One region of the Ornithinicoccus hortensis genome, then DNA from elsewhere that is predicted to be linked to it. Evidence: predicted binding sites of a transcription regulator. Region 1 holds the regulator's gene; each other region holds the start of a gene.
The links. The regulator LexA, encoded in region 1, represses DNA repair genes until DNA is damaged. The targets are predictions, from matches to a motif close to TCGAACANNTGTTCGA.
Positions count from the first base shown of each region.

Region 2: the regulator LexA is predicted to act here: its motif matches at 7,103-7,118, upstream of FB467_RS04410 (HNH endonuclease signature motif containing protein).
Region 3: the regulator LexA is predicted to act here: its motif matches at 7,443-7,458, upstream of FB467_RS16425 (HNH endonuclease signature motif containing protein).

Region 1 covers NZ_VFOP01000001.1:1,596,893-1,606,832, reverse strand. The annotation lists gene FB467_RS07495 (glycoside hydrolase family 65 protein) at 1-1,450, shown strand, start outside; gene FB467_RS07490 (hypothetical protein) at 1,557-2,087, shown strand; gene FB467_RS07485 (LysM peptidoglycan-binding domain-containing protein) at 2,243-2,758, opposite strand; gene lexA (transcriptional repressor LexA) at 2,991-3,740, shown strand; gene FB467_RS07475 (hypothetical protein) at 3,898-4,368, opposite strand; gene FB467_RS07470 (Sir2 family NAD-dependent protein deacetylase) at 4,474-5,334, opposite strand; gene FB467_RS07465 (patatin-like phospholipase family protein) at 5,374-6,714, opposite strand; gene FB467_RS07460 (aminotransferase class V-fold PLP-dependent enzyme) at 6,806-7,903, opposite strand; gene FB467_RS07455 (AIM24 family protein) at 8,015-8,740, opposite strand; gene FB467_RS07450 (LysR family transcriptional regulator) at 8,843-9,778, shown strand.
Region 2 covers NZ_VFOP01000001.1:958,691-968,630, reverse strand. The annotation lists gene metH (methionine synthase) at 1-2,034, shown strand, start outside; gene FB467_RS04430 (VOC family protein) at 2,056-2,448, opposite strand; gene FB467_RS04425 (long-chain-fatty-acid--CoA ligase) at 2,506-4,065, opposite strand; gene FB467_RS04420 (ArsR/SmtB family transcription factor) at 4,141-4,476, shown strand; gene FB467_RS04415 (SRPBCC family protein) at 4,473-5,345, shown strand; gene FB467_RS04410 (HNH endonuclease signature motif containing protein) at 5,493-7,031, opposite strand; gene FB467_RS04405 (helix-turn-helix transcriptional regulator) at 7,227-8,210, opposite strand; gene FB467_RS19270 (ABC transporter ATP-binding protein) at 8,274-9,317, shown strand; gene FB467_RS04395 (ABC transporter permease) at 9,314-9,940, shown strand, end outside.
Region 3 covers NZ_VFOP01000001.1:3,508,377-3,518,316, forward strand. The annotation lists gene FB467_RS16390 (VOC family protein) at 10-432, opposite strand; gene FB467_RS16395 (hypothetical protein) at 507-1,616, opposite strand; gene FB467_RS16400 (GNAT family N-acetyltransferase) at 1,699-2,271, opposite strand; gene moaC (cyclic pyranopterin monophosphate synthase MoaC) at 2,342-2,818, opposite strand; gene FB467_RS16410 (molybdopterin molybdotransferase MoeA) at 2,815-4,095, opposite strand; gene galU (UTP--glucose-1-phosphate uridylyltransferase GalU) at 4,092-5,003, opposite strand; gene FB467_RS16420 (5-formyltetrahydrofolate cyclo-ligase) at 5,059-5,700, shown strand; gene FB467_RS16425 (HNH endonuclease signature motif containing protein) at 5,792-7,165, opposite strand; gene FB467_RS16430 (penicillin acylase family protein) at 7,574-9,940, opposite strand, start outside.

The DNA.
Region 1 (9,940 bases):
GCGGGCCTGGCTGGATGCCTTCTGGGAACGGTCCGACGTGCAGCTGACCGGGCAGCCGGCCCTGCAACAGGCGATCCGGTGGAACCTGTTCCAGCTCGCCCAGGCCTCGGCCCGCGCGGACAACGTCGGCGTGCCGGCCAAGGGGGTCTCCGGGTCCGGCTACGGCGGCCACTACTTCTGGGACACCGAGATCTACGTGCTGCCCTTCCTGACCTACACCACGCCGCAGGCAGCGCGCAACGCCCTCCAGTTCCGGCACCGGATGCTGGGCGCGGCGCGCAACCGCGCCCACGAGCTCGCCCAGGAGGGCGCGCTGTTCCCGTGGCGCACGATCAACGGTTTGGAGGCCTCCGCCTACTTCGCGGCGGGCACCGCGCAGTATCACATCGACGCCGACATCGCCTTCGCCCTCGACAAGTACGTCCGGGCCACCGGCGACCGCGGCTACCTGCTGAATGAGGGGCTGGACATCCTGGTCGAGACCGCCCGGATGTGGGCCGACCTCGGCTTCTGGCAGGGCAACGGGACCAAGGCGTTCCACATCCACGGGGTGACCGGACCGGACGAGTACACCACGGTCGTCAACAACAACCTGTTCACCAACGTGATGGCCCGGCACAACCTCGAGACGGCCGTGTCGGCGATCACCGAACTGGCCGAGGTCGACCCCGAGGGCCACGCCCGTGCGGTCGCCCGGCTCAGCCTGGACCCCGGGGAGGTGGAGGAGTGGGCGGCCGCTGCCCGGGGCATGCACATCCCGTACGACGCCGAGGTGGGCGTCCACCCCCAGGACTCGCACTTCCTCGAGCGCGAGGTCTGGGACCTGGAGACCACTCCCGCCGACAAGCGCCCCCTCCTGCTGCACTACCACCCGCTGGTGATCTACCGCTTCCAGGTGCTCAAGCAGGCCGACGTCGTGCTGGCCATGTACCTGTCCGGGCACCATTTCACCCCGGAGGAGAAGCGGGCCAACTTCGAGTACTACGACCCGATCACCACCGGGGACTCCACGCTGTCCGCGGTGGTGCAGTCCATCATGGCGGCCGAGGTCGGCTATGCCGACCTGGCGTTGCGCTACTTCTACGCAGGGCTGTTCGTCGACCTCAACGACCGGCACGGCAACACCACCGACGGCGTGCACGTGGCCTCGACCGGTGGCGTGTGGAGCGCCCTGGTGGGCGGGTTCGGCGGGATGCGGGACAGCCACGGGCAGCTCGGCTTCGACCCCCGGCTGCCCGCGGAGTGGCCCGAGCTCTCCTGGACGATGGCCTGGCTCGGGTCGCGCCTGCGGATCACCGTGCGGCAGGACGAGATCGTCCTCCGGGTCGAGGACGGCGAGACCGTCGAGGTCTCCGTGCGCGGCGAACACCACACCGTGGGTTCCGAACAGGTTTCCGTGCCCCTCGACGGCCAGGGCCCCCTCCTGACGACGCCGACGAAGACCTCCTGACGACGCCGGAAAAGCCTTCGTGACCAGGCCGGCGAAGGCCCCTTCAGGGCCTGTCGGCCCCCCGCCGGATGCGGCGCTGCCCACGGTCTTGTGGTGAGGTGGACCCATGAACGACCCCCAGGAACTGCAGCCCGAGGACCTGACCGGTCAGGATCCGCTGCTCCCGGAGACCGGTGAACCGACCCCCGGGGAGTCGGAGATCGACCGACTGGTCGAGCAGATCGAAGGACCCGAGGACCGCACCGGCATGGCGGCCCTGTGGAGCGTCACGATGAACCTGCCGAACTGGTGGTTCATCGCGGTCGGTGAGGAGGGGATGGAGTCCCCCGCCGCGGCCGAGGTCGACGGGCAACTGGTGCTGCTGGCTTTTACCGACAGCCACCGGGCACGCCACTTCGCGGTCCAGCAGCAGATGATTGCCGAGGGCGAGGACCTCGCGGCGATCGCCCTGCCGCCGCGTCAGGTCGTCGAATCTGCCGCCGCCTACAGTTCGGCGGACATTGAGGGCCTGATGTTCGACTCCAACATCAGTGGGTTCTACCTGCCAGTCGACCAGATGGCCGCCCTGTGGGATGCGGTCATGGAGTCCGACGACGAACCCGACGAGGGCACGGAGCCCGGCCAGCCGACCGGCTGATCACGGCGCTGGCCGAGCCGACGCCGGCTCCCACGCGATCGCGTGCGAGCGCCCCTCCGGGGCCCTGACTGTGCCGGTCCGCGCGAGCCTCGCTCTCGGCCGGGCTCCGCTGTCCGGGACGGCCCGGATCAGTCGGTTCCCCAGGAGGGACGGGCTCAGTTGCCCGGGATCTCCAGGACCTGGCCGGCCTGCACCTGCAGGCTGTTCATGTCGTTGGCCAACTGGATCTGCACGATCGCGGAGTTCACCGAGAGGTCGGGCAGCTGTGTCGCGGCGATCTCGGACAGGGTCTGCCCGGGCTGGACCACGACGGTCTCGACCGAGGAGGCCCCCGCCGGGAGCACCGATCCGATGACCGCGGCCACGGTCACCGCCAGCAGGAGCGTCACCGTGCCGGTCAGGACCAGCCGACCGCGACGGGTGATCCGCCCGCGGGCCGGGGCCACGCGGGCAGGGGCTACGCGGACCGCAGCCGCCGGAACCTCGGGGGCGGCGAGCACGCGCAGCCGCGGACGGCTGACCTTCGGATCGCGCTCCGAGAGCGGCGCGACCGGCGCATGCCCCTGCGCCAACTCCCCCTCGTGGACCAGCCGCAGGTGTCCGCGGCCGCCCCGGGGGGCCCTGCGCTCCGGGGCCTCGGCCAGGTCGTGCAGTACGGGTGCTGCGCTCATGGTGTCCTCCAGCTCTGTCGTCGGTCGTCCTGCTCGACGCGTACATGCGTGCGATAGAACGTCTGTCTCATGTGTAGCACAGTCGTACGAGAAATGTCGACACGCCGCGTCGAACAGATGTTTGCCCGACGGGTCGAATGCTCGTACGCTTGTTCATGTCGGGAAGCACACCAGACGCCACCGACAGAGCGGCTGACCAGCCGTTTCAGGGCCCGAGGGGTAGGAGAAGACGATGGGCAAGATCCACGAGTTCCCGGAGCGGGACGAGGAGCGTCCCGCGCTGACCGCGCGACAGCGCAAGGTACTGGACATGATCCGCGAGTCGGTCGACACCCGGGGCTACCCACCCAGCCTGCGGGAGATCGGCGACGTCGTCGGCCTCACGTCCCCCTCCTCCGTCGCGCACCAGCTGAAGATGCTGGAGCGCAAGGGCTACCTGCGCCGCGACCCCAACCGCCCGCGCGCGATCGAGATCGTCGTCCCGGGCGCCGACGGCCAGGCCACCGGATACCGTCGCCCCGTCGGCGCCGGCGCGGCCCCCTCGGGCACGGGGGAGCACCCCGTCACGGACGTCGGCGACGAGACCGGCATCGGGGACGCGCGGCCCGAGGCGAGCTACGTGCCGCTGGTCGGCCGGATCGCCGCCGGCGGTCCGATCCTGGCCGAGGAAGCCGTGGAGGACGTCTTCCCGCTGCCCAAGCAGCTGGTGGGTGATGGCGAACTGTTCCTGCTCAACGTGGTCGGCGACTCGATGATCGACGCCGCGATCTGCAACGGGGACTGGGTCGTCGTGCAGCGGCAGCAGAGCGCCGACAACGGCGACATCGTCGCGGCGCTGCTCGACGACGAGGCGACCGTCAAGACGCTGAATCGCAAGGACGGCAAGGTGTGGTTGATGCCGCACAACGAGGCCTACGACCCGATCGACGGCGACCACGCCGTGATCCTCGGCAAGGTCACGGCGGTGCTGCGCCGCATCTGATCCCGCTCCGCACGGCGCCGTCCCCCAGGCGGCGGCGCCCCCGTGCGGCACATACCGGTGCCGCCCGCCGACCCTCCACCCCTTCGGCGGGCGGCACCGTCACGTGCAGGCCGTGCCGGCCCTGCATGCCGTGCCTGACAACAGGCTGCGCCGGCGGTCAGGCCCGCATGCCAGCGCTGCGCAGGTGTTGCGCCCCGGGATGGTGCCCCCCGGCATACGAGGCGGCATGGGCGGCGGGCACGTCGGGCGAGTATCCGGAGAGGTTGCGCGCGAGGTGCTCCTGCTCGAGCGGGACGTCCATCTCGGGGTCGGGCCCGACGGTGCCCCGGAGCCCGTAGTAGCTGAACCACTCGTCGGGCGTCGCGTGCACCCCCTCCGGTGTCTCGGTCAGCGTGGGCCCGTAGTCGATCGCCTCGCCGGAGTAGGGCACCCGGATCCCGTCCTCGTGCGGCACCGCCCCGTAGAGCGGCACGACCCGCAGCACCTCGCCGTGCTGGATCAACCCCCACGCCGGGTGGTCGTCTCGCGTGTCGAGGAAGGCCTCGAGCAACTCACCGGCCGCACGACCGTCGAGGTCGAAGACGGGGCGACCGGCCAACACCGACACCTGGTCCTTGGTCATGCTCATCGCACACCTCCGGGCGAACGGGGTCCCGGGGACGTCCCGGGTCCCTCCCCCGAACGTAGCCCTCCCTGGGCGCCCGCGGTAGTCCCGGAAGTCACCGACCGCGGCTCAGGCGAGGTCCGCGACGAGCCTGGGCAGGACGTCGCCGAGCAGCGCGTCGACGCGCAGGCTGACCTCCTCCTGCGCCCGGGTGTCACCCCGGGTCACGACCGTCACCGGGATCCCCAGACGCGCCGCCCGCCGGACGAACCGGTAGCCGCTCATCACCCGGAGGGAGGACCCCAGCACCAGCAGGGAGCGCGCGTGGTCGACCATCGCGAACGCCTGCTCCACCAACGGCTTGGCCACCGACCCGCCGAAGAACACGACGTCGGGCTTGAGTTGGTCCGAACCGCACACGACGCAGCGGGCGAGATGGAACCGGGCGATGTCGTCCTCCGGGATCACGACGTCGCCGTCCGGTCGCACCTCCTGGGTCTCGACGCGGAACCCGGGGTTCGCCTCGGTCAGCCAGTCGTGGACCACCTCCCGGGAGTACACCTCCCCGCAGTTCAGGCAGCAGACCCGGGCCAGGTTGCCGTGCAGCTCCAGGACCCGGCGGGAGCCGGCCTCGTGGTGCAGCCCGTCCACGTTCTGGGTGATCACGCCGGAGACGAGACCGAGCCGTTCGAGCTGCGCGACGGCACGGTGGGACTCGTTCGGGCTGGCTGCCTGGAAGCGGCGCCAGCCGGCGTAGCTGCGGGCCCAGTACCGGCGCCGGTTCTCCGGGGAGGCGAGGAACTCGTCATGCTGCATGGGCTGCACCCGGCGCTGGCCGTCCGGACCGCGGTAGTCGGGGATCCCGGAGGCCGTCGACATCCCGGCGCCGGCCAACACCACGACACCGCCGCCCGACACGACCTCGCGCAACCGCGCATAGGCGACCTCGTCCACCGGGGTCCGGCCGGGCAGCGTCTGCGAGGGGTCCACAGGCACACGGTATGCCGTGGCGCGGGGTCCTGGCGGAACTCACCCGGCGCTGGGCTCGGGCGTCGAACGCCCCCACGGCGTGATCCGGTCGGACCCGGCCAGCAACTCGGCCGCCCAGGCCGGGTCCTCGACGGACTCGTGGGGCGGCCGCACCGGCGCGGGGCGGGAGACCAGGTGGGGTGCGTAGCGGCGCATCGAGTCGTCGCAGACCAGGTATCCGTGCCGCTCCAGGACCATCTGCTCGGCCGGATCGAAGGCATCCAGGTCCGTCCGCACCCGGTTGATCACGGCGACCGTCCCCGGCGGGTAGTGGCGGGCGTCCCCGGTAGGACGGTGCTCCGGGACGGCAGTGGCCACCGCGTTGGGGGACTCCAGCGACCAGGTCGCCCCGTGGAGCAGCCCCTGCGAGAAGCACGCGCGCAACCACCGGAGCCGGGTGGTGTGCCCACCCGAGGAGGCGATCGACATCAGGTGCCACCACCGGCCGAGGACCGACCCCGGGCCCCGGCCGCGGGACACCGCTCCCCCGTCGCTGACCAGGACCGCCTCGTGGTCGGCCCAGACCTGCTCGAGGGCCAGGTTGTCCACCACTCCCCCGTCGACCAGCTCGATCCGCGTCCCGATCAGCTCGTGGACGAGCGGCTCCTCGTCCGGGTCGGGGACACCACCCACCAGTCCGAGCGCCGCCCCGTCGAGGACGAGCGGCTCGAAGATCGGCGGGTAGGCGAGCGAGGCGGTCACGGCGTCCACGACCCGCAGGCCAGGCGGCGGCGCGGCATACCCCAGCCGGTGGTCACCGACCCGACCGTGTGGCGCGCTGCTGCGGGCGTCCGCGAACGACCACGTCACGCCGTAGCCGACCTCGGTCGCACTGGTGAGCACGGCCGGCCCCGCCCGCCGGACATCGCGCAGGTCCCGGTCCCACCAGGGCACGGCACCCAGGAGCTCGGCGGCCACCGCCTGGGTCGTGGCGGCCGTGCCGCCCCTCCGGGGACGGAGCCTGGCCAGCAGCGCCGGGGTGCGCACGTTGCGCGATGTCAGCCGGCGCAGCGGATCGACGACGAACTCCTCCAGGCCGCCGACCCGACCCGAGGGGCCGAGCGGGTCGGGCCACTCCAGCCGTGGGTCGGTGAGCAGGTTGGCGACGATGGCGCCTCCCGAGACGGCACTGACCGTGCGCAACCGGCCGAGCACCCCCAGCTCGTCGAGTCGGCGGACCGCGCCGAGGTGGAAGAGCGAGGCCCGGAACCCTCCCCCGGACAGGCAGAGCGCGGTGCCGTGCCGGGGGCCGGTGGCGGCCGGCCCGTGGTGCGCGGTGGCCCGCGCCGCGTGGAGCTGCGCGGCGACCGGGTCACCGGTCGGGGCGTGGAACTGGAGCACGCTGCCAGACAACCCCCGACGCGTGACGTCCCGGTGAACGCCACGCGCACCGACGGGTGACGTGGTGGCGACCAGTCCGGGATGGCCCCCGTCAGCCGGCGAGCGTCCGGAGCACGAGGTCCACGTCCTCCTGGGTGTTCCACAGGTGGAAGGCGATCCGGACCCCGCCACCCCGGGAGGCCACGGTCGCGCCCGCCCCGGTGAGCCGCCCGGCCAGCGCCCCGTCCGGGTCCGGCAGCGCCAGCACCGGCCGTCCGCACGGCTCCTGCCCCAACGTCTCGCGGACCTGGTCGGCCAGGCCCCCGACGTGGGCGCGCACCGCCTCCATGGACAACTGCGCAAAGACCTCCCCGGCGGCCTGGGCACCCACCCAGCTGAGCCAGGCGGGCGAGACGTCGAACCGGCGGGCGTCGCCGGCCAGCTGCATCCCGGGACCGTAGGTCGAGTCCCAGATCGACTCGCCCGCATACCAGCCGGCGCTGACCGGCCGGAGGGACTCGGTCAGCTCGGGCCGGATCGTCAGGTAGGCCGTCCCGCGGGGCTGGCACAGCCACTTGTATGCCGAGCAGACGGTGAGGTCGAACAGGTCCGCCTCGACCGGCATCCACCCCGCGGCCTGGGTGGTGTCGCAGAACGTGCGCGCGCCGTGCCGTCGGGCGGCCTCGGTCACCGCCGCGACGTCCACCAACCGGCCGCAGGCACTCTGCGCCAGGCTGAACACGACCAGGTCGGTGGTCTCGGCCACCGCGTCGGCCAGCCCCTCGCGCGGCACGAGCCGCACGGTGACGCCCCGGTCGGCCTGCTGCTGGACCAGGAACGGAAAGAGGACGGAGGTGAAGTCGTCCTGGATCGCCACGACCTCGGCCCCGTCGGACAGCGAGGCCGCCACCATCCCGGCGAAGACGGAGGTCTGCGCCCCGGTGGCCACCCGGTCGGGGGACACCCCGACCAGTCGGGCGTAGCTCTCGCGGGCGGCGTTCACGGAGGCGTCGTACCTGGTCGGACAGGCCGTCCCGGCCGCCCACTCGGCCACCGCCTCCTGCATGGCCGTGACCACAGCGCACGGGGGAAGGCCCAGGGTGGCGGCGTTCAGGTAGCCGGGCACCCGGTCCCAGGAACGGGCGGCCTGGTCGGCCACCTCCCCGGGACGGGCATCGGTGAGCTGCGGTGCGGCGGTGACGGACGGCATACCCCCACTGTCGCCGAGATCGAGTCATCACACAATGACGTATGTGATTGAAGATTGGTAACTCAGCCTAATGATCGCAGGTCAACGACGCGTCATCCGTCCCCACGGCGATCAGTTGCCGAACAGGTCACCCAGGCCGGATCCGGACGAGGAACCCTGCTGGTGCCCACCGGTCACGACCCCCTCGGACGGCTGGACCAGGACGTGCCCCTGCCCCCCGAAGGCCATCTGGATGGTCTCCCCCGAGCCGCCGCGCACCAACGACTTGAACCCGCCGGTGTCGATCTTGACGTCCATCCGCACCCCCGAGGTCCACAGCACGACCGCCTGTGCGTCGGCGAACGTCGGCGCGCTCGCCACGTCGAGCGCGACCGGCTCCCCGTCGGTGGTCACGGCCACGTACCCGGTCCCGCTGAGCTCGACGTTGTAGAGCCCGCCGGCCATCATCCCGCCCTTGGCCTGCACCCGGCGGATGTCCCAGTTGATCGAGCCCGAGAAGGCCAGCACGCTGTTGCCGTTCACCGAGACCAGGTCGTTGTCCAGGTAGAGGATCTGGATGTCGGCGGCCGCGTCGGCGAGGAACATCTCCCCCTGCCCGTTGCAACTCATCAGCCGGACGCCCTCACCGGTGACCGCGGACTTCACGATCCGGTTGAGCCCTCCCGAGCCCTTGTTCTCGAACCGGACATCCCCCTGGTAGGCGACCATCGAGCCGGCCTTGGCCCAGACCTGGCCGTAGGCCATGGACACCTTGAGCATCTTCTTGTTCTGTAGGACGAACGGGTCCGCGGACTGGTTCTCCTCGAACTGCTGGAACAGTGATCCGTAGATGGTCATGCCGGAAGTATGCCGAAACAACCGTCATCCGTCACCGGTCATGGCCGATGACAACCTGACCACGCCCTCCCATTTTTCATTATCTTGCGTTATGGTCTGCGGATGTTCGACGCAGCAGGTCTTCGTGTCATGCGAGCGATCGCCGAGAAGGGGAGTTTCACGGCGGCCGCGCACTCCCTGGGCTACACCCAGCCCGCGATCTCCCAGATGGTGCGGCGCCTGGAGAAGCGCAGCGGTACGGCACTCGTCGAGCGCAACGGCCGTTCGGTGCGGCTGACCGAGGCCGGCGAGGTGCTCGCCCGGCACGCGGTCAACGTACTGGCCGCCCTGGACAACGCCCAGGCCGAGGTCTCGGCCATCGCCGGACTGCAGGCGGGACGGGTCCGCCTGATGGCCTTCCCCTCCTCCTCCGCCACCCTGGTCCCACGGGCGCTCGCCCGGGTCAAGGCAGCACACCCCGGCATCGTCGTGCAGTTTTCCGAGGGCGAGCCGCCGGAGTCCTTGGCCGCGCTTCGCGACGGCACCTGCGACCTCGCGGTGGCCTTCACCTACGACGGCACCGACGTGGGTCGCGGCGAAGACGACCTGCAGGGACTGGTCGTGCTCGACGTCCTCGACGACCCGGTCCTGGCCGCGCTGCCGGCCGACCACCGCCTCGCCGACCAGGACGTGGTCGACCTGGCCGACCTGGCCGGGGAGTCCTGGATCGCCGGCTGTCCCCGCTGCCGGGGTCATCTGCTGTCGTTGAGCGAGAGCGCCGGCTTCACGCCCGAGGTGTCCTACGAGACCGAGGACTACGTGGCGGTCCTGGGCCTGGTGGCCGCGGGCCTCGGGGTCGCGCTGGTCCCCCAGCTCATCCTCACCTCGGTGTCCCACCCCAACGTGGTGACCCGCCCGGTCCGCCCGCACTCCAGCAGGGCCGTCCAAATGGTCACCACCCCCGACCTGCAGCGGGTTCCGGCCGTCAAGGCGACCCTGGACGCGCTCTGTGCCAGCGCCCGCGAACTCGAGGCGGACCTGCAGGTCACTCCGGAGTGACGAATCGGTGAACAGCCCGTGAAGACAGGCATCCTCGGGCGACCGTGCACCCCACCAGTTCGACCAACGGCGGACCTACCTGTTAAGTTCGTGTCCGCGGACGGGCTATCTAGTTACCCGCCGTCGGGGGGTGCCAGGAGAGGGACCGCCCGTTGCGCAAGA
Region 2 (9,940 bases), 640 kb from region 1:
ATCGAGGCCACGCGCTGGATCAAGGAGCACCTGCCCGGCGCGCTGGTCAGCGGCGGCATCTCCAACGTCTCGTTCTCCTTCCGCGGCAACAACACCGTCCGCGAGGCGATGCACGCGGTCTTCCTCTACCACGCGATCCGCGCCGGGCTGGATATGGGCATCGTCAACGCCGGCATGCTCGGCGTCTACGAGGAGATCGACCCCACGCTGCGTGAGGCGGTCGAGGACGTCGTCCTGGCCCGGCGCGAGGACGCCACCGACCGGTTGATCGAGCTCGCCGAGTCCTACAAGGGCCAGACCAAGGAGGTGTCCGCCAGCGCCGCCCTGGCCTGGCGCGACGCCCCCGTGGTCGAGCGGATGCGGCACGCGCTGGTGCACGGCATCAGCGACTACGCCGTCGAGGACGCGGAGGAGGCCTACCAGGAGCTGGGCTCCGCCCTGGAGGTCATCGAGGGCCCACTGATGGACGGCATGGACGTGGTCGGGGACCTGTTCGGCTCCGGCAAGATGTTCCTGCCCCAGGTGGTCAAGTCCGCCCGGGTGATGAAGAAGGCGGTCGCCCACCTGACCCCCTACCTGGAGGCCGCCGCCGTGGACACCGGCGGGCACACCAAGGGCAAGATCGTGCTGGCCACCGTCAAGGGCGACGTGCACGACATCGGCAAGAACATCGTCGGCGTCGTGCTCGCCTGCAACGGTTACGACGTGACCGACCTCGGCGTGATGGTCCCCGCCGAGAAGTTGCTGGACACCGCCGCCGACCTGGGCGCGGACATCGTCGGCGTCTCGGGGCTGATCACCCCCAGCCTGGACGAGATGGTCGGCGTCGCCACCGAGATGCGCCGCCGCGGGCTGCGGACCCCGCTGCTCATCGGCGGCGCCACGACCAGCGCGGCCCACACCGCCGTGAAGATCGATCCCGCCTACGACGGCACCGTCGTCCACGTCATCGACGCCAGCCGCGCGGTCGGCGTCGCCACCGAGGTCATAGGCCGCGAGGAGGAGATCGCCACCCGGGTCGGGCAGGAGTACGCCCGGCTGCGCGAGCGGCACGGCGACAAGCAGGTCCCCCTGGTCGACCTCCCCACCGCCCGGGAACAGTCCCGCCCCGTGAGCCGGTCGTCCGTCCCGGCCCCGAACCGGCTCGGCCGCGAGATCCTCGAGCCCGACCTGCGCGAGCTGGTCGACATCATCGACTGGACCCCGTTCTTCACCGCCTGGGAGCTGCGTGGCACCTTCCCCAAGATCCTGGACGACCCCCGCCAGGGCGAGGCCGCCAGCCAGCTCTACAGCGAGGCCCGCACCCTCCTGGACCGGATCCTGGACGAGGGGCTGCTCCGCGCCCGGGGCGTGGTCTCGCTCTGGCCGGCCCGCCGCTCCGGCGACGACATCCTGGTCCTCGACGCGAGCGCCGACCACCCGGCGGAGGCACCGCCGCTGGCCACACTGCATACGCTCCGGCAGCAGCGCAAGCGGGAGAACGGCTACCTGGCCCTGGCCGACTTCGTCGGCTACGAGGACGACCACGTCGGCGGCTTCGCCGTCTCCATCCACGGTGCCGAGGAACTGGCCGCGCAGTTCCGCGCGAACCACGACGACTACACCGCGATCATGGTCCAGGCGCTCGCCGACCGGCTGGCCGAGGCGTTCGCCGAGTGGCTGCACCTCTACGTCCGCCGCGACATGTGGGGCTACGCCCCCGACGAGGACCTGCCCCTCATGGAGCTCATCCGCGAGCGCTACCAGGGCATCCGCCCCGCCCCCGGCTACCCGGCCCAACCGGATCACACCGAGAAGTTCACCCTGTTCGACCTGCTCGACGCCGGCGAGGTCGGGATGGAACTCACGGAGTCCTGCGCGATGACCCCCAACTCGGCGGTCTCCGGCATCATCTTCGCCCACCCGGACTGCCGCTACTTCGCCGTCGGCAAACTGTCCGAGGACCAGGTCAAGGACTACGCCGCCCGCAAGGGTTGGACCCTCGCCGAGGCGGAGAAGTGGCTCGCTCCGAACCTGGGCTACGTCCCCGCCTGACCGCACCGCACCTGGCCGAGCTCACTCCCAGGTGACGGCCTGCTCCGCGAACTCCTGTTCCCGCTGCACCGGCACCACGCAGAAGACCAGGCCCCCGGGGTCGCGCAGGATCGCATACCCCGTGCGGTCCTCCAGGACCTCGGCGCCGAGGGCCACGACCCGGGCGACCTCCGCGGGGACGTCATCGGTCTCGATGTCCAGGTGCACCCGCGGCGCGGTCCCGCTGCCGGTCCGCTGCACCTCCAGACCGACCCCTCCCGGCAACGACGGCAACTCCAGGTAGGGGTCCTCCTCCGAGGGCCCCTGCGCCGAGACGGACGGGCCCCCGAGCACCCCGGACCAGAAGGTCGTGGCGGCCGCGGCGGACTCCTCCGGGTGGTCGATGAGCACGACTCCAATTCGACTGCGATGCATGACTCCACGATAGGAGCAGCACCGGCCGTCCGCTCGTCGGAAGCCCGGCGCCGCGGGTCAGCCCAGTTCGCGCTTGAGGATCTTGCCCGTCGCGGTCATCGGCAGGTTGCCCACGATCTCCACGCTGCGTGGGTACTTGTAGGCGGCGAACTGCTCCTTGCCCCAGGCCACCAGCTCCTCGGCGGTCACCTCGGCCCCCTGCTCGGGGATCACGAACGCCTTGATCTCCTCACCCAGGGACTCGTGCGGCACCCCGATCACCGCCGCCAGCGAGACGGCCGGGTGGCTCATCAGGACCTCCTCGAGCTCGCGGGGGTACACGTTGAACCCGCCGCGCAGGATCATGTCCTTGGCTCGGTCGACGATGTAGTAGTACCCGTCGGCGTCCTTGCGGCCCAGGTCTCCGGAGCGGAACCAACCGTCCCGCATCGCCTCGTCGGTGGCCTCCGGCCGGTTGTAGTAGCCCTTCATGATGTTGGGCCCCTTGATCGCGATCTCGCCCACCGCATCGGGGTCTGCGGTCAGGTCGACCTCGGACCAGTCGGCCTGGATGAGCTTCATCTCCACCTCGGGGATGGGCACCCCGATCGACCCGACCCGCGGGTCCTCCCCGAAGACCGAGAAGGAGGCGACCGGCGAGGTCTCCGACAGGCCGTACCCCTCCAGGATCGTCACCCCGAACCGTTCCTTGAATGCCTTGTGCACCTCGACCGGCAGCGCCGACCCACCGGCGGCCGCGACCCGCAGGTTCTTCGCGATCGCCCCGACGTCGACGGTGTCGTCCAGCGCCCCCAGCAATCCCCAGTACATCGTCGGCACCCCGGCAAAGAAGCTCACCTGCTCCCGCAGCATGAGCCCCAGGGCCGCCTTCGCCTCGAACCTCGGCAACATCACGACGGTGCCGCCGAAGGCGAAGCCGGCGTTCTGGATGACCGTCTGCCCGAAGGAGTGGAACAGCGGCAGCACGCACAGGTAGGTGTCCGGCCGCTCCGCGTCCGCATCGAACAACTGGTCCGAGACCAGCGCGTTGGACAGCATGTTGGAGTGCTTGAGCTCGGCCCCCTTGGGCTGGCCCGTCGTGCCCGAGGTGTAGAGGATCACGGCCGTGTCGTCATCCGCGGTCTCGTGCGAGGAGAAGGTCGGCTCCTGCCCGGCCATGCCCTGCCCCAACGTGCTGGTGCCTTCGATCGGGGAGTCGGCCCCGGGATCGGCCGTGATCACCAGGAAGTGCTCGCACGAGTCGACCTGCTCGAAGGCCGCGTGCCCTTCCTGCGCCATCGGCAACTCCGGGGTCCCTTCGAAGCAGACGTATGCCGTGGCCTCCGAGTCCTTCAGGTGATACGCGACCTCCCGGGCCTTGAGCAGCACGTTGAGCGGCACCACCGTCGCGCCGGTCTTGAGGATGCCGAAGTAGACCATCGAGAAGTACGGCAGGTTGGGGCAGCTCAGCGCCACCTTGTCCCCCGGCCCGACGCCCTTGCCGGCCAACAGGTTCGCGACCTGGTTGGCCGCCCCGTTCACCTGGGCGTAGGTGAGTCGAGTGTCGCCGAGGACGATCGCCTCCCTCGTCGGGTAGCGCTCGGCGGACCGTTCCAGCAACATTGACAGGTTCGACATGGGGTAAACGTACTGGCCGGTCACCCGTTGCGCGACCCCTTGCCCGCCACTTCTGTCCCTGCAATAGTTAACTTGATGGTTAACTCTTATCCGGACCCGAGCACGGCGGTCTTCGCCGCGCTCGGCGACCCCACCCGGCAGCACCTGGTGCGCCTGCTCGCCACCGGGGAGAGCACCGTCTCCGCGCTGGCCGCCCAGCTGCCGATCAGCCTGCCCGGGACCCTCAAGCACCTCGGCGTCCTGGAGCGCGCCGGCATCATCGACCGCACCAAGTCCGGCCGCACCGTCACCGTCTCGCTGCGCCCGCAGTCGCTGGCCGACGCCGAGGCCTGGTTGCGCCGCAACCGCACCTTCTGGACCCAACAGCTCGGCAACCTCGCCGACTCGTTCACCACCGAGGAGCAGGGATGAACCAGACGCTCGTCGTCACCCAGCACGTCGCCGCCCCACCCGAGACCGCGTATGCCGCCTGGCTGAGCCCCGAGGCCCTCGCCACGTGGTGGTGGGTCGCGATGGACGACACGACCTACCAGGTCGACGGCCGGGTCGACGGCACCTACCGGATCGTCTCGCCCGCTGCGGGCATCGGCGTCGAGGGCCGCTTCCTCGCCCTGGAGCCACACCGGCTGATCGAGATGACCTGGGTCTGGCTCGACCAGGACCGCCCCGGGCCCGAGGAGCACGTCCGCGTCGAGTTCGCCCCCCGCGACGGCGGCACACTCATCACGGTCACCCACACGGTCGCGCCGGACGGGGATGTCGAGGCCTACCGGCAGGGATGGGAGTACGTCCTGGGCAACCTGGCATCCTCCTCAGCCCGCTCCGTCACGCTGACCCAGCAGGTCCCCGCCCCCCGCAGCGAGGTGTACGCCGCCTGGCTGACACCCGAACGCCTGGCCACCTGGTGGTGGGCCGGGCTGCCGGACACGACCTACGAGGTCGATGCCCGGCCCGGCGGCCGGTTCCGGATCCGCTCCGAGTCGGCCGGCATCGGCGCGACCGGTAGCTACCGCGAGCTGATCGAGCCAGAGCGGATCGTCATGTCCTGGACCTGGGAGACCGGGGACGGCAGGTCGCCCGAGGACATCGTGACCGTCGAGTTCACCGATCTCGACCAGCCGGCCGGCGCCAGTGCCAGTCCCAGTGCCGACACCCTGGTCACCCTCACGCACGCGTTCGCCGTCCCCCTGAGCGACACCAGCAACCTCGAGTCGGGCTGGGCCGACGTCCTCCACGCTCTCGCCGAGGCCCGCCTGGCAGCCGCCTCACCCGAGGACTGACCGGACTGACCGCCGTATGGCCGCGCCCCGGCGAGGACATCGGCAGTCCCATACGCCCGGACACCACCCCGGGGTGCTAGTGGGCGTGCCGGTGTCCCGGGCCCCGTGTGGGGGTCCGGGTCCGGTGGTCCGGTGGGTGGGTTGGGGTCAGGCTGTTGTGGGGGCCACCCCGAGATCTCGCGGTGGACGGTACCGGGCATTCCTCACCCAGGCGTCCTTGGGTGCCCCGGGTGCCCGGAACTCCGGGATCCCGTCCTCGGGGTGGAACCTGATCACCCACCCCTGCTCATGCACCAGGTGGTGGTGGAACGCGCACAACATCACGCCCTGGTCCAGGTCCGTACGCCCTCCAGCAGCCCACGGCTGCCCCGCATGATGCAACTCACACCACCCCGGAGGACGGTCACACCCGGGCATCACACACCCCATGTCCCGCTGACCGATCGCGATCCGCTGATGCCGAGTGAACAACCGCCGCGCGACCCCGTGATCCAACGGCAACGACGACCCGTCAAAGACCTGCGGCAACACCCTTTGGTTACACGCCAACCGGCGAATCTCCCCGGCCGTCAACCGCACCCCGGTCGAGGTCGTCCCACACCCGATCCCCGAGACCAGCTTCTCCTGCGACAACGAGACCGCGACCACCGCCGCCGAACCCCCGGCCGGCGCGTACCCATCGGTCGGGGCATGCTCGATCAACGCACAGAACGCCTGACCCAACCGCTGCTGATACGACCCCTCATCCACCACACCCACCGGCCCACCGCCACCACCGGCCCCGGCGCCGCCGACACCACCAGTGCTGCCGACACCACCAGTGCTGCCGGCGTTACCGACGGCCGGGCCGAAAGCGCCCGTGGCATTACCCGACCCGTTACCGGCCCCGTTGCTGTTCGTCGGGTTGTCGGTGCGGCGCAAGTGGTTGCGGCGGGGAGAGGCGACCGCGTCCAACATCGTCTTCAACAACTCCCCGGCCACGGTCGGGATGGTGAACCCGCCCTGGTACGTCCCGGCCCCCGTATCCCGCATCCAGAACTCCGTGGCAGCCCACGCCGCCCGCTCCCGCGCCCGCACCACCTGTTCCTCATCCCGGTCCACCTGGTCCGGGGGACGGAACGCCTCAGTGATCCGGTCCCCACGGGCCCGCAGGTCCCGCAAACTCAACCCCGGCGCCTCACCCAACAACGTGGCCTCCGCGGCCTCCCGCTCCCCCTGCGTCACGTCACCGTCCAGGCCGCCCAGGATCGACCCGATCACCTGCGCCTGCGCCCGCGTGATCTCCCCGGCAGCAAACGCCCCCTCAGTCCCAGACGCCTTCGCACGCGCCAACGTCTGTCCCAGGCGGACCAGGCCATCACCCTCACGCCGGTCCCCACCAAAGTCCCCACCCAGCAACGACCCCGTCGACGCCGCCCCCGCGGCCTTGGCCGTCCCCGCGGTCTCCAACACCCTCGCGGCGGCCATCTTGTGCGCCGACAACCGCTCGACCACCCGCGCCACCCGCCCGTACAACGACCGCACCACCGCCGGCTCCAACCCCGCCCACGCCTGCACCGAAGCCGACCCCAACGACGCCTCCAACCCCGCCACCATCAACTCCACCGGATGCTCCCGCACCACCACATGCCCCGGCGCGAGGCCGTGCTCTGGCGTCTCGTCCGCTACCAACGGTTGTACCGCCACGACCCCCCACCTCCCACGGGCAAACCCCACCTGCCACACCCGGCCAGCAACCCTTCCCCAACGGCCACGAACCGAACGTTTGTCCTAATCTAAACCCACCACCCCCACCTCGTCAATACGTTCGACGAAAGAATGTACGAAAAGTTTTCAAACCCACCACCCAGCGCCCAACAGCGCCGCGATCGCCGACGAGTGTCACGGGTCGCTTGCGTGGACGGCGGACGCCACCCGGTCCGCGAAGCCGCGGGCAGCAGCCAGCACCTCGTCGGGCCCGACCAGCTCCCACTCCAGCTCCGCGGGGATCCAGATCAGGGCGGCCAACAGTTCCTGGGCGGTCGACCCCCAGATCGGCCATTCGACGGTCCCAGCAGGACCCTCGACGGCCTTGCTGGCCCAGGGACCGAAGTGGGCACGCACCTCCTCCAGGGATGCCCGCATCCGCACCACAGCCTCGAGCCGGCGGAAGTTGCCGCCACTCCCCCCGCCATGCGCCTGCTGCACGAACTCGGCAGCGTCCTTGGCCGGCAGTTCGCGCTCGGGGACCCGCACCCCGGTCGCCAGCACACGGGACAGCCTGTCGATCCGGAAGGTACGCCAGTCCACCCGGTCGACGTCCCAGGCCACGAAGTACCAGTTGCGCCCGCGCGGCACCAGCGAGTGCGGCTCCACGTGCCGCCCCGATTCCCGGCCCGCCCGGTCGGTATAGCGGAAGCGCAGCCGTTCGTGGTCGCGGCAGGCCAGCGCGAGCTGGGCCAGCACGTCGGCATCGATCGGCACTCCCGGACGGTTGGCCGGGACTGTGTGCTCCTGCAGGGCGCTCACCCTCCGGCGCAGGTTGCGCGGCAACACCTGCTCGATCTTGGCGAGCGCCGACAATGACGTCTGGTCGCCGTCGCCCACCCCTGACAGTGCCGCCGTGCGCAGCCCCACGGCGATGGTGACCGCCTCGTCATCGTTCAGCAACAGCGGCGGGACGGTGCTGCCACTCTCCAACTGGTAGCCGCCCGCGACCCCGGGGCTGGCGCCAACCCGATAGCCGAGCTCGCGGAGCCGATCCACGTCACGACGCAGGGTCCGCTCGGAGACGCCGAGCCGCCCCGCGAGCTCGGGCCCCGCCCAGAACCGGTGCGTCTGCAAGAGGGACAGGAGCCGGAGAGCGCGTGCGGTCGGATCTGACATACCCAGAACCTTAGGGAACAACGCGGCCAGGATCTGGCCGCAATGGCCCATAACCTCCCAGACATGACATCACCGATCATCAGGACCGAAGGGCTGCACAAGCAGTTCGCCGGCAAGAACGGCACCACCATCACGGCGGTCAAGGACCTCACGATGGACGTCGAGGAGGGCTCCCTGACCGCGTTCCTGGGGCCCAACGGGGCGGGCAAGTCCACGTCGCTGCGCATGCTCACGACCCTCCTCGCACCCACCTCCGGCAACGCCACCGTCTGCGGGTTCGACATCACCCGCGACCCCGCACAGGTCCGCGCCCGGATCGGCTACATCGGGCAGAAGAACGGCGCTGGCCTCTACCAGAGGGTCCGCGACGAGCTCGACATCCAGGGCTCGCTCTACGGCCTCACGAGCCGTCAGACCAGGGAGCGGGTGACCGAACTGGTCGACGTCCTGGGCCTGGGCGAGGTCGTGGACCAACCGACCATGAAGCTCTCCGGCGGCCAGCGACGCCGGGTCGACATCGCCCTCGGACTCATCCCCGGCCCCCGCCTGCTCTTCCTCGACGAGCCGTCCACCGGCCTCGACCCACAGTCCCGTGCCCACCTGTGGGAACTGGTGCTCCGGCTACGCGAGCGCTACGGGATGACCCTGCTGCTGACCACGCACTACCTGGACGAGGCCGACAACTTCGCCGAGCGGGTCCTCGTGGTGGACCACGGCGAGGTGATCGCGGACGACACCGCCACCGGGCTGAAGGCCAACCTCGCCGGCGACCGCATCACCGTCACCGCCACCGGGAGCCCCGACGACATCACCGCCATCGCGTCCCGGGCCGCCACCGCATCCGGCGCGCCCGACCCTGACCCGCGCACCGCACCAGCCGACCCGACGGATCCGGCGGGAGGCACCGAGGTGACGGTCCGCGTGAACGGAGCTGACCGCATACTCCCCGCTCTGCTGCGCGACCTGGAGGCTCGCGGGCACACCGTGCTGCGCGCGGACTCCGCACGACCCACCCTCGACGACGTCTTCCTCAGCCTCACCGGGCGCAGCCTGCGCGAGGAAGCCGAGACCACGACCGAGCCCGCCCTGACAGGAGCCGCCCGATGACTGCCCTCACCACCGTCCTGCCCGACGACACCACACCCTCCACTGACGCCCAACCCGTCGGCCTCGCCCGCAGCATCCGCAACGTCTTCGTCCGCGAGTTGCGCCCGATGCTGCGCGACCCGTTCAGCCTGGTCTTCTCGCTGATGCAGCCACTGGTCTTCCTCGCGTTCTTCGGGCCGCTGCTCGGCGGGATGACCGGCCTGCCACTGGCGGAGGCGTTCCAGTGGTTCGTCCCCGGCATCATCGTGATGATCACCCTCTTCGGCACCACGATGACCGGCTCCAACCTGCTGTTCGAGATCCAGTCCGGCGCCCACGAGCGGATGCTGGTCGCACCGGTCTCGCGACCTGCACTGCTGGTCGGGCGCGCCTGCAAGGAGATGGTGCCGCTGGTGATCCAGGCACTGGTGATCACGGGAGTCGCCGCGATCTTCGGGTTCCGTCCGTCGATCCCCGGTATGGCGATGGGCCTGGTCCTGCTCGCGGTGTTCGGCCTGGGCGTGGGTGCCCTGAGCTATGCCCTGGCGATCGCGTCGAAGGAGCGGGACTGGATGTTCTGGACCGTGCAGCAGGCACTGCTCTTCCCACTGATGATCCTCTCCGGGATGCTCCTGCCGCTGGAC
Region 3 (9,940 bases), 1.9 Mb from region 1:
CGCGGGCCGCTACGCCGGGCTCCCCGCGATGTTGACCATCCACGGGGTGCCGAAGCGGTCCACACACATCCCGAAGTGGTCGCCCCACGGCGCCTGGGCCAGCGGCTCCACGACCTGCCCGCCCTCGACCAGGGCGTCCCAGTAGCCGCGCAGCTCCCGCTCGTCGTCCCCGCTGAGCGACATCGAGAAGTTCGACCCGGGCGCCAGATCCGTCCCCGCTGGAGTGTCGGCCCCCATCAGCACCATGCCCGAGGGGGTCGTCAGCTGGGCGTGCATCACCTTGTCCGCCTCGGCCGGATCGTCACTCGCGGCCGCGCCGAACTCACCGAAGGTGCTTAGCCCCAACTCCCCGCCGAACACGCCCTGGTAGAACTCCATCGCCTGCCGCGCGGTGTCCCGGAAACTGAGGTAGGCGTTGAGTTGGGTGGGCATTGCAGGCTCCTTCGCAGGCGGCGGTCTCTCGCCTCATCATGCTCCGCCCCTGCGGGGTCCGCCACCTGGTCAGGTCAGCCGACGTGGTGCACGGCGGGCAGGTCCTCGAACTCCTCGTCCAGGGCCAGCGCGTTGCCGTCGAACGGAAGGTCCTCGACCGGTGTGTCGGCCGCGGCACGGTCCCTGGCCCGGGGTGCCCGGGCCTTGAGCGTGTAGGTCGGCGGGGGGACCGGGACGGGCTGCCAGGTGCCGGGCTCGAGCTGCGCGGCGGGCGCTTCCTGCCGGGGGTCCAGGTCGGCCGCGGGCACCGACGCCTCGACCGCCTCCACGTCGTAGAGGGCGTCCCTGGTCCGGGACGGCGCGGCCGCAACGGTCACGGTGGCCTGGGCCGCCACGGGTGCTGCCTGGTAGATCGGGGCCGAGCCGCGCACCCGCGCGGCGGCGACCGGGGCTCCGGTGAGCCGTGCGGCACCGCTGGCCCGGCGCACCGGGCGCCGTGTCGCTGCGGGGGCCGCCTGGGCGCGGCGACGCTCCGGGCGGGGGGTGACCTGCGGGCGCCGGGACGGGTGCCGCACCGGGGAGGTGGACCGGCGTCGGGCGCGGGCGACCGAGAAGCGGACGTAGCCGAGGGCGGCACCGAAAGCGGCCACCCCGGCCGGGGCGGCCCACCAGGTGCCGGTGACCGCCAGCGCGATACCCGCGACGAGCAGGACGGCACCGATGACCAGGGCCAGCGCCCGGGTGCGCGCCGGGGTCAGCAACGGAGCCGACGCCGTCACCGTGCGGCGGGTGCTGGTCGCGCCGCGTCGCTGGGGTGCCGCCGCACTGGACCTGGTCGGCGGCGCGGCCGGAGTCGGCCCGGTGTTCGCCGTCGGCCCAGTGTTCACAGTCGGCCCGGCGGTCGTGGCAGCGTCCCCGACGACGGTCAGCCGGGGCTGGGCCCGCTTGACCACGACGTCGGGGTGCGCCGGACGGGACAGGCCCACGGCATACGACTGCCGTTGCGGTGCCGCGACGTTCATCTGGGGCAGCACCCGGCGCCGCTCCAGGACGCGCATCGCCTCGGAGAACCGGTCGACCGAGCGGGCGGTGGCGACGTGATCGCGGCGACGGATCCAGTGCTGGACGACATAGACAGCCCAGACCGTGATGATCACGAAGAAGATCAGGCTGCTCGGGGTCACACGGCGACCATACAAAGGCGCCGAGCACGGCGAGGGGAGTTTTGCGGTGTGTCGCCCAAGCGACGGGTGTGACTGGTGCGATTTAGCTCCGGGGGTGGTCCGGGGACCTCCGGGACAGCGCCCCGACCAGGGTCCCGCCGGCCAGCTCGTCCGCGGTCACGGCGAAGCTGCGGTGGTCCCGCCAGTCCCCCGCGACGTGCACCAGGCCGACCCGTTCCCCCTCGTCGCGCAGTCCCAGCCGGCGGGCGACGGCCAGGCTGTCGGTGTTCTCCGGCCGGATGTTCACCTCGACCCGGTGCAGCCCGTAGTCGGTCAGCGCATGGTCGATCAACATCGCCAGCGACCAGGTCGCCAGTCCCCGCCCGACCGCCTCCCGGTCCAGCCAGTATCCGGCGGTCCCGGTGCACCGCGGCCCCCACACCACGTCGAACAGGTGCATCTGGCCGACCACGCCCGTCCCGTCGTCGATCACGAACGGCAGCGCCCGCCCCTCCCGGGCGGACCGGTCCAGCCCGCGGCGCAGCTGGCCGAAGGTGAGCCGGGGCTCCACCCCATACGGGATGGTGGCCTCCCACGGCTGCAACCACTCCCGGTTGCGGGCCCGCAGCTCCTGCCACCGTCCCCGGTCACCGCGGGCCAGGGGTCGCAGCGTCACCACCGACCCGTCGGGCCGCCGGGCCTGCAACCGCACCGGCCACCGGCTCACCCGGCGCCCCCCGCGCTGCTCACCGGGACCAGTCCCCCGAGCGTCCGCCGGACTTGGCCACCACCTGGATGCCGGTGATGGTCGCCAGCTTGTCCACGGCCTTGATCATGTCCACCAGCGCCAGGGCCGCGACGCTGACGCAGGTCAGCGCCTCCATCTCCACCCCGGTACGGTCGGCGGTCCGCACCGTGGCGGTGATCCGCACCCCGTCGTCCTGCACCTCGAGGTCGACCTCGACCGCGTGCACCGCCACCGGGTGCGCCAACGGCACCAGGTCCGGCGTGCGCTTGGCCGCCTGGATGCCGGCCACCCGGGCCACGCCCAGGGCATCGCCCTTGGGCACCGTGCCGCCCCGCAGCGCCTCCACCGCCGCGGCCGACAACAGCACCTTCCCCTCGGCCGAGGCCGCACGCACCGTGACCGCCTTGGCCGAGACGTCCACCATGTGCGCGGTCCCGTCGGGCCGCAGGTGGGTCAGCCGGTCGGGGCCGCTCACCCCTGGTCCTCGTCCTCGGCGTCGGACTCCTCCTGCGCGGCCAGTCGCGCCTCGATCTCCGGCAGGGGGCGGAGCAGGTGCACCTGGACCTCCTCACCCGCCTGGACCTCCTCGGCATCCGCGTCGATGATGGCCAGCCCGTCGGCCGCCGCGAGCCCGGCCACCAGGTGGGACCCGGGACCGCCGGCCGGTTCACAGGCGTACTCCCCGGTGAGGTCCCGGCTGAGCCGGACGCGGGCATACTGCCGCCGACCCTCCGGCGTGCGCCAGCCCTCGACGACCAGCGCGGGCAGCACCACCGGCTGGTCGAGCCGACCGGAGATCTTGGCCAGCGCCGGGCGGATGAACACCTCGAAGCTGATCAGCGCGCTGACCGGGTTGCCCGGCAGGGTGAACACCGGCACTTTGCGCTTGCCGAGCAGGCCGAAGCCCTGCGGCTTGCCCGGCTGCATCGCCACCTCGGAGAACTCCATCGACCCCTCGCCGGTGAGCACCGCCTTCACCGCGTCGTAGGCGCCCTTGCTCACGCCCCCGGTGGTGATGATGACGTCGGCGTGGTCGAGGTGGTGGGTGATCTCGGCCTTGATGCTCTTCTCGTCGTCCACCAGGTGCCCTAGGTGCGAGGCGTAGTAGCCGGCCCGTCGCACCGCCGACACCAGCATCGGCCCGTTGCTGTCCTGGATCTGTCCCGGCCCGGGCGTGCTCCCCAGCGGCACCAGCTCGTCACCGGTCGAGAGCACCACCACCCGCACCGGCGCCAGCACCCGCACGGTGCTGATGCCGGCCGAGGCGATCACGGCGACCTCGGCCGGACCGATCGTGGTGCCGGCCCGGACCAGCAGGTCGCCGACCCTGGCGTCCTCCCCCGCGCGCCGCACGTGGGCACCCTCCCGCGGGGCCACCTTGATGAGCACCTCGTGGGGGCGCTCGTCGGTGTCCTCCAGCGGGACGATGGAGTCCGCGCCCTCGGGGACCGGGGCCCCGGTCATGATCCGCCAGACACTGCCCGGGGTGTGCGTATGCGGTTCGCCGGCCCCCGCGGCGATGTCACCCTGGACGGGCAGCAGCTTCGGGTGCTCCGGGTCGACGCCCTCGAGCTCGGCGGCGACCACGGCATACCCGTCCATCGCCGAGTTGTCGAAGCGCGGCAGGTCCACCCCGCAGGTGACGTCCTGCGCCAGGACCAGGCCCCCGGCCTCGTCCAGCGGCAGCGCGACCTCCTCACCCGGCTCGACCTGGTCCAGGATCCGTGCCAGGTGCTCCTCGACGGTGATCATGCCTGTCCTCCCTGTCCCGCGACGTAGTCCTGCAACCACGCGCTGAAGTCCGCGCCGAGGTCGGGGTGCCCCGCGCCCAGCTGCACCACGGCCTTGAGGTAGTCGAGCCGGTCGCCCGTGTCGTAGCGGCGCCCGCGGAAGACCACCCCGGTCATCCCCGACCCCTCACCCGTGGCGGTGGCCAGTTGCAGCATGGCGTCGGTGAGCTGGATCTCCCCGCCCCGACCCGGCTCGGTGTGCTCCAGCGCCTCGAAGATGCGCGGGTGCAGGACGTAGCGGCCGATCACCGCCAGGTTGGACGGCGCCTCCTCCACGGGAGGCTTCTCGACCAGGCCGGTGACCGTCACGACGTCGCCCTCCGCGCCGTCCGCGATCTCGGCGCAGCCGTACTTGTCCACCTGGTCCCGGGGTACCTCCATCAGGGCCACGACGGATCCGCCGCGCTCGGCCTGCACCGCGATCATCTGCTCGAGCAGGTGGTCCCGCTCGTCGATCATGTCGTCACCGAGCAGCACGGCGAACGCTTCGTCGCCCACGTGGTGCCGGCCGCACAGCACGGCGTGCCCGAGCCCGCGGGGCACGCCCTGTCGGACGAAGTGGACGTCGATGTCGCTGCTGCGCCGGATCCGGTCTGACCGGACCGTGTCCCCCTTGGCCTCCAGCGCCGCCTCCAGCTCGTGGTGCCGGTCGAAGTGGTCCTCGATCGCGCCCTTGCCACGACCGGTCACCATCAACACGTCGGTGAGCCCCGCCCGGTTGGCCTCCTCGACGATGTACTCAATCGCCGGGCGGTCCACCACCGGCAGCATCTCCTTCGGGATCGCCTTCGTGGCGGGCAGGAATCGGGTCCCCAACCCGGCCACGGGGATCACTGCCTTGCGGATACCTGTGCTAAGACCCTCGCTCATGGACCCCCACAGTAGTGGGCGGTGCGCCGGGCGGGCGGTCAGGGACAATCGGGGCATGCCCGACCCCTCCTCCCCCGCCCAGACCCCCACCCCGGAGAGCAACCCCGTGGCCGCCAAGACGGCGCTCCGGGCGCAGCTGCTGGCCCGTCGCCGTGCCCTCGCCGACGGCTTCGGACCTGACGGGCGCCGGGAGTTGGCGGACCGGCTCGCCACCGCCGGGATCGACTGGTTCCTCCGGTATGCCGCAGCCTCGGGCCGCCCGGACGCCCCGGCCGGGTGGACGGTGACCGCCTACCAGTCGCGGCGCACCGAGCCACCGGTCGAGGACCTCGTGGATCGGCTCCGGGCCCGGGGGGTGCGCGTGCTGATGCCGATCACGCTGTCACTGGAGTCCGGCCAGCTGGACTGGTTCGACGTCGCCGACCCCGACAGCACTCCGCTGGCCCGTGGCGTGATGGCCGAGGTCGACGTCGCGTTCACCCCCGGCCTCGGCGTGGACGGTCGTGGCATCCGGATCGGCAAGGGTGGCGGCTACTACGACCGGGCGCTGCAGCTGCTCCGGCCCGACACTCCCACCGTGACCGTCCTGCACGAGCACGAGCTGCTCCCCCACGTCCCCGACGAACCGCACGACACCCCGGTCTGGGGCGTACTCACCGCCGACGGCGTCCACCAGTTCTCGTCCCGCGAGGGGTAGCAGTTGGAGCGACCCCGGGGCCTGGGTGGGCCCTGAGGTCGCGGCATAGGTCGGTGTCGGCGTGGGGGTGTTGGCGTCGGGGTGTCCGGCGTTATGGGTGGTTGAGCAGGGCTGGGGTGGGTGCCACCCCGAGATCTCGGGGTGGTCGGTATCGGGTGTTGCGGGCCCAGGTGGTGCCTCCGGGTGGCCGGAATTCGGGGATCCCGTCGCCGGGGTGGAATCTGATCTGCCAGTGTTGGTCGTGGATCAGGTGGTGGTGGAACGCGCAGAGCATCACGCCCTGGTCCAGGTTCGTCTCGCCCCCGGTGGACCAGGGGTTGCCGGCGTGGTGGAACTCACACCACCCCGGGGGTCGGTCACAGCCGGGCATCGCGCATCCTTGGTCGCGTTGCCCGATCCCGATCCGTTGGTGCTTGCTGAACAACCGGCGCAGGGTCCCGTGGTCCAACGGCAGGCTCTTACCGTCGAAGACCTGGGGCAGGATCTGTTGGGTGCAGGCCAACCGGCGGATCTGTCCGGCGGTCAACCGGATGCCAGTCGAGGTCGTGCCGCACCCGGTCCCGGTGGCGAGTTTCTCCTGGGACAGGGAGACCGCGACCACGGCCGCCGAGCCACCGGACTGGACGAACCCGTCGGTCGGGGTGTGCTCGATCAGGGCGCAGAACGCCTGCCCCAGTTTCTGCGGGTAGGACCGGTCATCACCGCGGCCACCCGACCCGTCCGGGCCACCCGGCCCGGCAGAGCTACCAGAGCCGCCGCCGGTTGCGGTTTCGGGTCGGGTGGTGTGGAGGTGGTTGCGGCGGGGTGAGGCGACCGCGTCCAGGATGGTCTTGAGGAGGTCGCCCTGGACGGTGGGGATGGTGAAGCCGCCCTGGTAGGTGCCCTCACCGGTCTCTCGCATCCAGAACGTGGTCAGGGACCGGGCGCGGCGTTCGCGACGGGCCACGACCTGTTCCTCATCGGCGTCGGTCTGCTCCGGGGTGGCCCGGAAGACTTCGCTGATCCGGTCGCCCCTGGCCCGCAGGTCCCGCAGCGTCATCGTGCCGGCCTGGCCGAGCAGGGTGGTCTCTGCCGTCGCCCGCTCCTCAGGGGTCACGTCTTCGGGTAGGTCTTTGAGGATCTTGCCGATCACCTGTGCCTGGGCCCGGGTGATCTGCCCGGCGCCGAAGGCGTCCTCGGTCGCACCGGCGCGTGCTTGGTGCAGGGTGTCGCCGAGCCGAACCAGTTCATCGCCCTCGCGCCGGTCCCCGCCGAAGTCGGACCCGAGTAGCGACCCTGTCGAGGCTGCGCCGTGCTGGCGGGCCGTGCCGGCCGCTTCCAACACCCGGGCTGCGGCCATCTTGTGCGCACAGACCTGCTCGGCCACCCGCGACAACCGGGCATACAACGCCCGCACCGCGGGCGCCTCCAGGCCCGCCCACGCCTGACGCGGCACCGCACCGAGGGCGGCCTCCACCCCCGCCACCATGGCCTCCACCGGATGCGGCAGTGGCGCTACCGGGTGCCCGGCGACCGATCCGGTGGCCGGGTCGGCGACCTGTTCCGGGGCGACCTGGACGGGTCCAGGAACCTGAGACGGTCCGGCGAGCGGGGGCGGTCCGGGAACCTGGGACGGTCCGGGAACGTGAGGCGGCCCGGTCAGCACCATCGGCGCTTCCTCCTGCGGGTGTACCGCCATTCCCCTCACCACCCTCCGGCATCCCACCTGCCACTCCGACCAACGTCCTTCCCCGGGACCCTGATCGAATCTTTGTCCTAATCTAACCCACCCACCGCACCTTCGTCAATACGTTCGACGAAAAAATGTTCGAGAATTTTCGGCCGCCACCTCACGCGTCCGGTCGGGGCTGGGGTGGGTGTGGGCGCGGGACCGTCAGTTGTCGCTCCCCGGCGGCAGCAGGGTCAGGGTCTGCTCGCCGGCCTCCTCGACCGCCTCCGGGGAGTGCACCCAGGGGTAGGTCTCCCCCTCGATCCAGGCCTGCGTCTGGTCGTTGTAGTTGCGGTGGAACGGGTGCCCGGAGTTCCCCGTCTGGTTGACCCAGCGGGAGGCGTCCAGGTCGGCCAGGTCGACGACCATCCGCATCGAGGGCGCAGCGGTGACCTGGTAGGTCCCGGACCCCGCGTCCCAGCTGTTGGCGTTCACCAGCGCCGAGCCGCCCGGCATGCCGTAGGGGCCGTCGCTGAAGATGCCCTGCACGATCTCGGGCACGCCCTCGGCGCTGAACACCTCGTGGCTCATCGAGACCCGGTGCAACCGGCCCCACTCCCAGTCCTCGGGGTTCTTGCTCAGCCGCCGGGTCAGGTCCAGCCGTGCCTCGACCATCGCGTTGCGCAGCACCTCGTCGCGGGTTTCGACGACGCCCACGGTGCGCTTGTCGTCCCACCACGGGTCCTCGGGCTTGGACAGCAGGTTCTCGGTCAGCGTCATCCAGCGGGCGTTGCCGGTGGCGTGCAGGTCGCTGGGCAGCTCGTCGTTGAAGGTCTGCTCCAGCACCTGGGCCCACACCGCGTAGAAGTAGGTCGCGGCCGCCGACTGCTCGCCGCTGGCGGGCGCGGTCCGGTCCCAGTCGCGCAGCAGGTCCTGGGCCTCGGTGTAGAACGCGTCGTCCAGGTCGACCTCGAGCAGGGCCGGGACGAGGGCATCGGCGAACTCGCTGTAGGTGTCGGTCTGGATCGTGGTCATCGTGTCGGTCGTCAGGGGCCCCTCGGCAGCCGCGGCATGGAGCAGGTCGAGGATCCGCTGGGACCGGTAGCCGGTGTCCCACTCGGTCGTCAGGAACGGGGTGTTGAACCGCGACACGGCCTGGTTGGCGGTCACGATGATCCCGTCGTCGGGGTTCAGCACGAAGGGGAGCTGGCTGAACGGCACCCAGCCCTTCCAGTCGTATGCCGGATCCCACCCGGGCGATGGCCAGTAGCCGGGCGGTTTGCCGGTCGTGGAGCTCTGCCGCACCGGGATCAGGCCGGGGGCCTGGTAGCCGATGTTGCCCTCGGTGTCGGCATACACCAGGTTCTGGGAGGGGACGGCGAACAGCTTGGCCGCGGCGCGGAACTCCTCCCAGTCCGTCGCGGAGTTGAGCGCGAACACGGCCTCGGCCGTCCGGGACTTCTCCAAGCCGGTCCAGGCCATGGACACGTCGTAGCGCTGGGAGGACTCCACCCCGTTGACCGGGGCGCTCTGGCCGGCGTCCCGGACCCCGTCGATGGCATCGGATAGGATCGGGCCGTGGTCGGTGGCGCGCACCTCGATCTCCACGTCCTCCCCGCCGGCCACCCGGATGGTCTCGGCGCGGGTCTCCAGCGGCACCCAGGTGTTCTCCCGCCGGTACTGCCCGTCCTCGATGTCCTCCCAGTAGAAGTCGGTGACATCGGGATCCAGGTTGGTGAACCCCCAGGCGATGTTCTGGTTGTGCCCGATCACCACGCCGGGGAAGCCGGCGAAGGTGAACCCGGAGACGTCGAACGGGCAGGCCTGGCTCACCTCCCTGCAGTGCAGACCGGCCTGCATCCAGATCCCGGGCTGGGTGACGCCCAGGTGCGGGTCGTTGGCCAACAGCGGCAGACCGGACTCGGTGTGCTCGCCGGAGACGACCCAGGAGTTGGACCCGACGCCGTCGTCGCCGGACAGCAGCGGCGGGATCGCCGCGAGCGCGGACTCGGTCCGCTCCAAGGACGCCAGGTCGACCGGGTTCTTCGGCCGGACCGGATCAGGTCCCGGCGTCACCGCACCGCCCCGGTCGCCGGTCGTGGCGTCGTCAGTCGGCTCGTCCGCGGGGTCGGTGACTGCCGTCCCTCCCTGACTCAGGTCGGCCTTCCACTCGTCGTCGCTGAGGATCGGATCGTGCTGGTCGAACGGGTAGTCGGGGTAGAGCGAGGTCAGCTGGTTCAACGACACGTCGCCGGCCAACCGGGCGCGGGCGAGCTCGTCGGTGTAGTTGCCGCGCAGGTCCCACGCCATCGCCTTGAGCCAGGCCAGGGAGTCGACCTCGTCCCACGGCTCGATCGAGTACCCGGGCGCGGTCTGGGCCAGCAGGACGTACTCCAGCCCGACCTGGGAGGGGCTGGGCCGCTCGGCCAGGTAGGCGTTGACGCCCGCGGCGTAGGACTGCAGGTAGCGCCGCGCCTCCGGGGACAGGGTCGGCAGCTCGGCCTCGGCCACCCGGCGCCAGCCCATGGTCCGGATCACCGTGTCGGTCTCGACCCCCGCCTCCCCGACCAGCTCGGAGAGGCGGCCGGCGGT